DNA from 3 places in the Streptantibioticus cattleyicolor NRRL 8057 genome. Region 2 is predicted to be linked to each of the others. Evidence: riboswitches for the same ligand, from Rfam matches in the RefSeq annotation. Region 2 holds a riboswitch; each other region holds the start of a gene.
The links. Region 2 has a riboswitch for cyclic di-AMP ahead of SCATT_RS05865 (C40 family peptidase). Riboswitches for the same ligand answer to the same signal wherever they lie in the genome.

Region 1: another riboswitch for cyclic di-AMP. It lies ahead of SCATT_RS09860 (LysM peptidoglycan-binding domain-containing protein); the one in region 2 lies ahead of SCATT_RS05865 (C40 family peptidase).
Region 3: another riboswitch for cyclic di-AMP. It lies ahead of SCATT_RS01595 (C40 family peptidase); the one in region 2 lies ahead of SCATT_RS05865 (C40 family peptidase).

The regions. Positions count from the first base shown of each region.
Region 1 is NC_017586.1:2,242,324-2,244,575, forward strand. Features, by position in the region: gene eno (phosphopyruvate hydratase) at 1-56, opposite strand, end outside; gene SCATT_RS09860 (LysM peptidoglycan-binding domain-containing protein) at 275-949, opposite strand; cyclic di-AMP (ydaO/yuaA leader) riboswitch at 955-1,137, opposite strand; gene SCATT_RS09865 (LysM peptidoglycan-binding domain-containing protein) at 1,392-2,252, opposite strand, start outside.
Region 2 is NC_017586.1:1,381,172-1,383,423, reverse strand. Features, by position in the region: gene SCATT_RS05870 (NYN domain-containing protein) at 1-749, shown strand, start outside; cyclic di-AMP (ydaO/yuaA leader) riboswitch at 1,064-1,248, shown strand; gene SCATT_RS05865 (C40 family peptidase) at 1,260-2,252, shown strand, end outside.
Region 3 is NC_017586.1:403,957-406,208, reverse strand. Features, by position in the region: gene SCATT_RS01605 (8-amino-7-oxononanoate synthase) at 1-186, shown strand, start outside; gene SCATT_RS01600 (ATP-binding protein) at 384-845, shown strand; gene SCATT_RS01595 (C40 family peptidase) at 883-1,356, opposite strand; cyclic di-AMP (ydaO/yuaA leader) riboswitch at 1,361-1,527, opposite strand; gene SCATT_RS01590 (hypothetical protein) at 1,830-2,138, opposite strand; gene SCATT_RS01585 (ATP-dependent Clp protease proteolytic subunit) at 2,144-2,252, opposite strand, start outside.

The DNA.
Region 1 (2,252 bases), 860 kb from region 2:
GGGTTGCCTCGCGAGTCGAGGATTTCCCGGGCTACGACGACGTCGATGGACGGCACGAGCATCTCCTTTGGGATGTGTGTCTTGCTCTGCGCCATGAGCCTAACCGGCGCGGGGCCCGGCCCGGCCCGACGGTCCGGACGCCGGGCCGAAAATGCCCCGGCCGGACACGCTCGGGGGAAGGCGTGTCCGGCCGGGGAGACGGGGACGGGCGCTCGGCGCGCCCTGGCCCGGCGCGGGCCGCCCCCGTTACCGGGGGTGCCCGGGCCGGCCCTGGTCAGCGCAGGTGCAGGTGCTGACCGGGGAAGATGAGGTTGGCGTCCTTGACGACGTCCTTGTTGAGGTCGAAGAGCTTCTGCCAGCCACCGGCGACCTGGTGGTCGGCGGCGATCTTCGACAGGGTGTCGCCGGCCTGGACGGTGTACTCACCGGTGCCGCGCTGCACCGGGGCGGCCGGGGCGGCGTGCCGCGGGGCGTGGCGGTGCTGGGTGGGGGCCGGGGCGGCGGGCTTGGCCGGCTTGACGGCGTCGGTCTGCGCCGAGGCGGCGTTGCCGGAGCCGGCGGTGTCGACCGCCGGAGCGGGGCCGCCGGAGGTCAGCGGACCGGCGTAGGCGCACTGCCAGGCGCCCGGGCCCTGCATCTTCAGCAGCTGCTCGGCGACGGCGATCTGCTGGTCCTTGGTGGCGTAGTCGGCACGCGAGGCGTACTTCAGACCGCCGGCGGCGGCCCAGCTGGACGGCGAGAACTGCAGGCCGCCGTAGTGGCCGTTGCCACCGGTGTCGTGGTTGGACCAGTTGCCGCTGGACTCGCACTGGGCGACGCGGTCCCACACGGAGACCGAGGCGGCGGAGGCGGAGGTGGCGCTCAGCAGCGGAGCGGCGACGGCGGCGCCGGCGACACCGGCGAACGTGGCGATGCGAACGGCCTTGGAGGCACGACGGTGCTTGCCCATGGGGAAGTGATCCTCACCGACGCCTACGAGGTGAGCTGTCGGGTGCGGGCCGAGTGAGTGCCCGGTCGGTGCCGTGGTGGCACGCGACTTAACCCCAAGCCGGGCCGTGCGGCGGGGCGTTGGGCCCGTACCGTCCGGTCCGGCGGAGAACCTGGGTCCCCCGCTCCTGCCTACGGCGCTCTCGCGTCGACTGTTCCCGTCGGTGGGCGGCAGGACTCGGCGTTCCCGACCGACAGGGCTCGCGGTGGCGAGCGGTGAAGACCATAAGCACAGCCCCGCCGGGCCCGGCAACCACGGCCGGGTTCCCGGCCAGGGCCCCGGCTAGGACCGCGACGGGGACGAAAACGCAGGTCGACGGCGGTGCGCTCAAGATCGGCAACGGTCGGACGGGGGCGCCGGCCGGGAGAGTTATGTCACAGCCGGACGCCCCCTTACCCGGGGTTCAGTGACCGAGGGTGAGGTGCTGTCCGGGCAGGATCAGGTCGGGGTCGGAGCCCACCACGGACTTGTTGGCGTCGTACAGCGCCGGCCAGCCGCCCGTCACGGAGTGGTCGGTGGCGATCTGGGAGAGGTTGTCCCCGGGCCGGACGGTGTAGGCGGCGGACGTGTCGCCCTGCCGCGGCACGGTGGGGCGGGCGTGGGAGCCGCCGCGGGAGGTCTCGTCGTCGCCGCCGCGGTCACCGGTGGCGGGGGCGGAGGGGGTCTCCTGCGGGGCCTGCGCGGTGGTGTCGGGGACCGGGGGCTTGGCGTGGCGGCCGGTGGGGGTGGGGCTGCCGGAGGGGGTGGTGGTGGGGCTGCCGGCCGACGGGGTCGGGGAGGCGGAGGACGAGGCGGTGCCCGACGGGGTCGGGGAGGCCGACGGGGTGCCGGAGGGCGCGGTGGAGGCCGAGGCCGACGGTGTCGGGGAGGAGGCCGAGGAAGAGGAGGAGGGGGCGGACGGGCCGGTGTCCGGGCCGGTGTCCTGCGGGCCGTCGGAGGGGCGGGCCGGCGGGTCGTCGTGGGTGCGGGTGGTGCCGGAGGCGGTGCCGTCCCCGGTCTGCGGGACGCCGGGGTCGACGGCGGCGGGGGCGCCGCCCTGGGTCAGCCCCGCGTCGGCGGCGCAGTCCTGCCAGGCGGAGACGCCGCGGGCGGCGAGGATCTTCTCGGCCACGGCTATCTGCTGCTGCCGGCTGGCCAGGTCGGGCTGGGGCGCGTACGACAGGCCGCCGTACTGCTCCCACTCGGACTGGGTCAGCAGCAGCCCGCCGTAGTAGCCGTTGCCGGTGTCGGCGCTCCACGCGCCGCCGCTCTCGCACTGGGCGAC
Region 2 (2,252 bases):
CGGCGGTGCGCAAGGCCGAGGCGGAGCTGGACAAGACCCGCACGGCCGCCGCCGCCGAACTGGCCGCCTCCGACGCCGAGGGGCGGCGGCTGCGCTCCCGGCTGGCCGAGGCCGAATCGGCCCTGGAGGCCGGTCGCCGCGCGGTGCGCGAGGGGCGCAGCCTGGAGGACATGCGGCTGCGGCTGCTGCTGGACACCGTGCTGGACGCGGCCCAGGGGCTGCGCCGGGAGCTGGCGCTGCCGCCGGTCTCCGGCCGTCCGGCCGACACCGTGGAGGCCGTCGCCCCGGGCCGGATGAGCCCCAAGGACATCGCCCGCCGCGCGCTGGCCGAGGACGACCCGGCGCTGCTCGACCAGTTGCTGGCGCTGCCCCAGGCCCATCTGGTGGTCGACGGCTACAACGTCACCAAGACCGGGTATCCGGCGCTGCCGCTGGAGAAGCAGCGGCTGCGGCTGCTGGGCGGGCTGGCGGTGCTCGCCGCGCAGACCGGGGTGGAGATCACCTGTGTCTTCGACGGCGCCGAGCTGTCGGCGCCGGTGCTGCTCGCGCCGCCGCGCGGGGTGCGGGTGCTCTTCAGCAAGCCCGGGCAGACCGCCGACGAGCTGATCCGCCGGCTGGTGCGGGCCGAGCCGCCGGGGCGCCCGGTGGTGGTGGTCTCCACCGACCGCGAGGTGGCCGACGGGGTGGCCCGGGCCGGGGCGCGCCCGGTGGCCTCCCTGCTGCTGCTGCGCCGGCTCTCCCGGGCCTGAGTCCCGCTTATTCCCGCCGCCGCCCGGCCGTTCGGCGGGAACGCCCTGTGAATCGCCCTCAATTTCCGTTTGCGGGCGGCCCGTCCGTTTTCGTATCGGCTGTGATTGCGCTCACAGAAATGGCCCGCGGCGGCCCCGTGGATACGGTGGAACGCCGGGCGCGGACGGATATGTCCGGTACCGTCCTGCGCGCCGCGTAAAGAAGTTGCGATGCGGCGGACTTTTTTCTCCCGGGGATTTGATCCGATCACAATGTGGTCACTAGGGTCTGGCTTCGAACCTCCGCGCAGTCGATCATCCAACCCGGATGACAGTGGGGGTTACCGCCGAGTTCGAGTGCCGGCGTGCGTCACGGGGGGACTGGTACTCGGAGCCGGGGAACCAACATTCCCGGGGTGAATCGGGGTCAGGTCGTGCCGTGCGGCGCGATGGGACCCGGTAGGGCTGCTTCCTGCCCGAACCCGACAGCTCACCCGGTAGGCGGCAACAGGAAGAAGGAGCTCGTCCTCCGTGGCGTCCCACCGTCGTCCCAAGCCGGCCAGCCGCACCCGCGTGACCGTGCTCACCGCAACCGCCGCAGCGGCGGTCGCCCTGTCGTCCCAGGCGGCCCACGCCGACCCCAAGCCGTCCAAGTCCGATGTCAAGGCCCAGGTCGACAGCCTGTACGAGCAGGCGGAGCAGGCCACCGAGAAGTACGACGGCGCCAAGGAGCAGCAGGACAAGCTGCAGCAGCAGGTGAACGACCTGCAGAACAAGGTCGCCCGCGAGCAGGCCACCCTCAACAAGCTCCAGGACAACCTGGGCACGCTGGCGGCCTCCCAGTACCGCGAGGGCGGCATCGACCCGTCCGTCCAGCTCTTCCTCTCCTCCAACCCGGACGACTTCCTCGACAAGGCGTCCACCATGGACCAGTTGAGCGGTCGCCAGGCCGACGCGCTCAAGCAGATCGAGGAGCAGAAGCGCCTGCTGGACCAGGAGCGGGCCGAGGCCACCGCCAAGCTCGCCCAGCTGGACAGCACCCGCAAGGACCTCGCGGACAAGAAGCAGGAGGTCCAGGCGAAGCTCTCCAAGGCGCAGGACCTGCTCAACACGCTCACCCAGCAGGAGAAGGCCCAGCTCCAGCAGGAGCAGGAGCGCTCCAACCGCAGCAACCAGCGCCCCAGCCTCGGTGACTCGCCGGCCGCCTCGCAGCGCGCCGCCGCCGCGCTCGCCGCCGCCGAGTCGGTCATCGGCTCGCCCTACGTGTGGGGCGCCACCGGCCCCAACGCCTTCGACTGCTCGGGTCTGACCTCGTGGGCCTACGCCCAGGCGGGCATATCGATCCCGCGCACCTCCGAGGAGCAGGCCAACGCCGGCACGCACCTGTCGATGGACGAGCTGCGCCCGGGCGACCTGGTCATCTTCTACGGCGACGCCCACCACGTCGGCCTCTACGCCGGCAACGGCATGGTGCTGCACGCCCCGCACACCGGCGCCAACGTCCGCTTCGAGGCGATGAGCGAC
Region 3 (2,252 bases), 980 kb from region 2:
GCCGACTGCCGGGTCGCCGGGGTCGCCGTCGGCTGCTTCCGGCCGCCGTCCGTCCCCGACGGCATCTCCCGGCTGAGGCTGTCGGCGCGCGCGGACCTGACCGACCGTGAGGTGGCACGGGCCGTCGACGTCATCGCCGGTGCGGCACCGGAGGGCGCCAAGGCCCTTGCGTCCAAGGCGGGTTGACGACCGCGCCCCGGCTCGCCGATATGCCGTCCGCGCCCCCAAATGCCGCCCGCCCAGGCAGAGTTCACCGCTTCGAGGGACAGGCATATGCATTCGTTGGCGCCCGCGCGGGCCGCGGCGGCAGCATGGGGGCTCCGGCGGCCGGTCCTCCCGGCCGCCGTAGCTTGGCGAGCCGGTGGACAAGGGACGACGACGCGATGGCAGACCATCAGGAAGCTTCCGTCACGCTGCCGAGCGAGCCCGCCTCGGTCTCCGTCGCGCGCGGCTACGTCACCGGGGTCCTCGCCGACTGGGGGCTGCCGAAGGACGCCCCGGCGGCCGACGCCGTCCGGCTCATCGTCTCCGAACTCGCCACCAACGCCATCCGCCACACCGGCGGACGCTCGCCCGACTTCACCGTCGGCCTCCGCCTCGACGAGCACGAGTGGCTGCGCCTCGGGATCACCGACGGCCACCCCCGCCGCCCCCGGCGGCTGCCCCCCGCCCCGGACCGGGACAACGGCCGCGGGCTGCTCATCGTCGCCCACCTCGCGGCCGAAGCCGGCGGTTGCGTGACGGTCGAGCCGACCGCGGAGGGCGGCAAGACGGTGTGGATCGCGCTGCCCTGGCGGACTGCGGCGGCCGGGCCGGAACCCGCCGGCGAGGCGGGCGCGCGGTGACCCGGCCGCCGCTGCCCGCACGGAACGGCGCGGCGGCTCACCTCACCCGGCCGTACCAGACGTCCGGCGTCCAGATCCGCTCCAGCCGCACCCGGGCGCCGCTCTTCGGGGCGTGCCACATCCGGTTGTGGCCGGCGTAGACGCCGACGTGGTAGACGCCGTCGCCGTGGTGGAAGAAGACGAGGTCACCGGGGGCCCGGGCGGCGGCGGCCACGTGCCGGGTCCGCTGGTACTGGTCGGCCGCGGTGCGCGGCAGCGAACGGCCCACCGCGCGGAAGGCGTAGAGCGTCAGCCCCGAGCAGTCGAACCGGGACGGGCCGGTCGCCCCGTACTCGTACGGTGAGCCCTGCTTGGCGGCGACCACCTCCAGCACCCGGCCGGCCACGGTGGCGCCGCGGGCGGGCGCGGGCAGGCCGGGGACGAGGGCCCCGGCGGCGAGGGCGGCGGTGGTCAGGAGCGATGTGGTCGCGGCTCGGCCGAACAGGGCGGGAGAGCCAGACGGTGCAGACATGCGCACCCCTTCGTCCTAGCGCCTGCGAAGGATGGCCTGTCGGGTTCGGGCAGGCGAAGATGCCCGGCCGCTCTCGCGCGGCTTCACCCCAAGGGGCCGCTACCGGTGCGCCCGGACGGCCCCGTCATGATCGGGTCCTCCGCTCCTGCCAAGCTGTGGTGTCGACCTGGCGTCCGGGCGCCGGCAGGACTCGGCGTGCGCCCGGACCGCCCCGCCACCGCGGCGGGGGCTTGTCGTCACCACGGATGATGGCGCACCGATGCCAGTGTCGCCGATCGTGCCGAACCACCCGTGTCGCCGATCCCGGCCGGTAACTACCGCTGGTCACACGCGTGTTGCGGGGCTGAGAAAACGTCAAGGAAGGATGCACCACGGGAGTGGCGAATCCGCCGTACGGTGGAAATCGACTCCGCCCGGGCGGATCACCCTCGCCCCGATGGCGTACGCCCCGGGCCTTCCCGCGGGCCGGCGCCTCACCGCGGCGGCTGCTCCGGAGGGATCGCGGGCCTTCCCGCGCGCCGTTCGCCGTCGAGGACGCGCATGGCCTCCGCCAGCACCCTGGTGTGCAGCTCGTGTTCGCCGCGCTCGTACATCAGCTCGAGCGCGGCCCGCAGTTCCGTGGCCCGGGCCACCAGCGCCTGGGCGGCGCGCAGCGCGGAGTACGTCTGCGTGGTGCGCGCCGGGTTGATCTTCCCGAGCAGGTCGGCGGCTTCCAGATAGCGGTCGATGACCTCGCCCTCGGCCCGGGTGAGGGCGGGCAGCGGCGGCAGTTCGGGGACCACCTCGCTCACCTCGGGCCGGGTGCGGCGGGGGCCTTGCGGCTGCGGGTGAGGTGGTCGACCAGGCCGTACGCGCGGGCCCCGGGGCCGTCGAGGACGGTGGCGCGCTCGATGTCG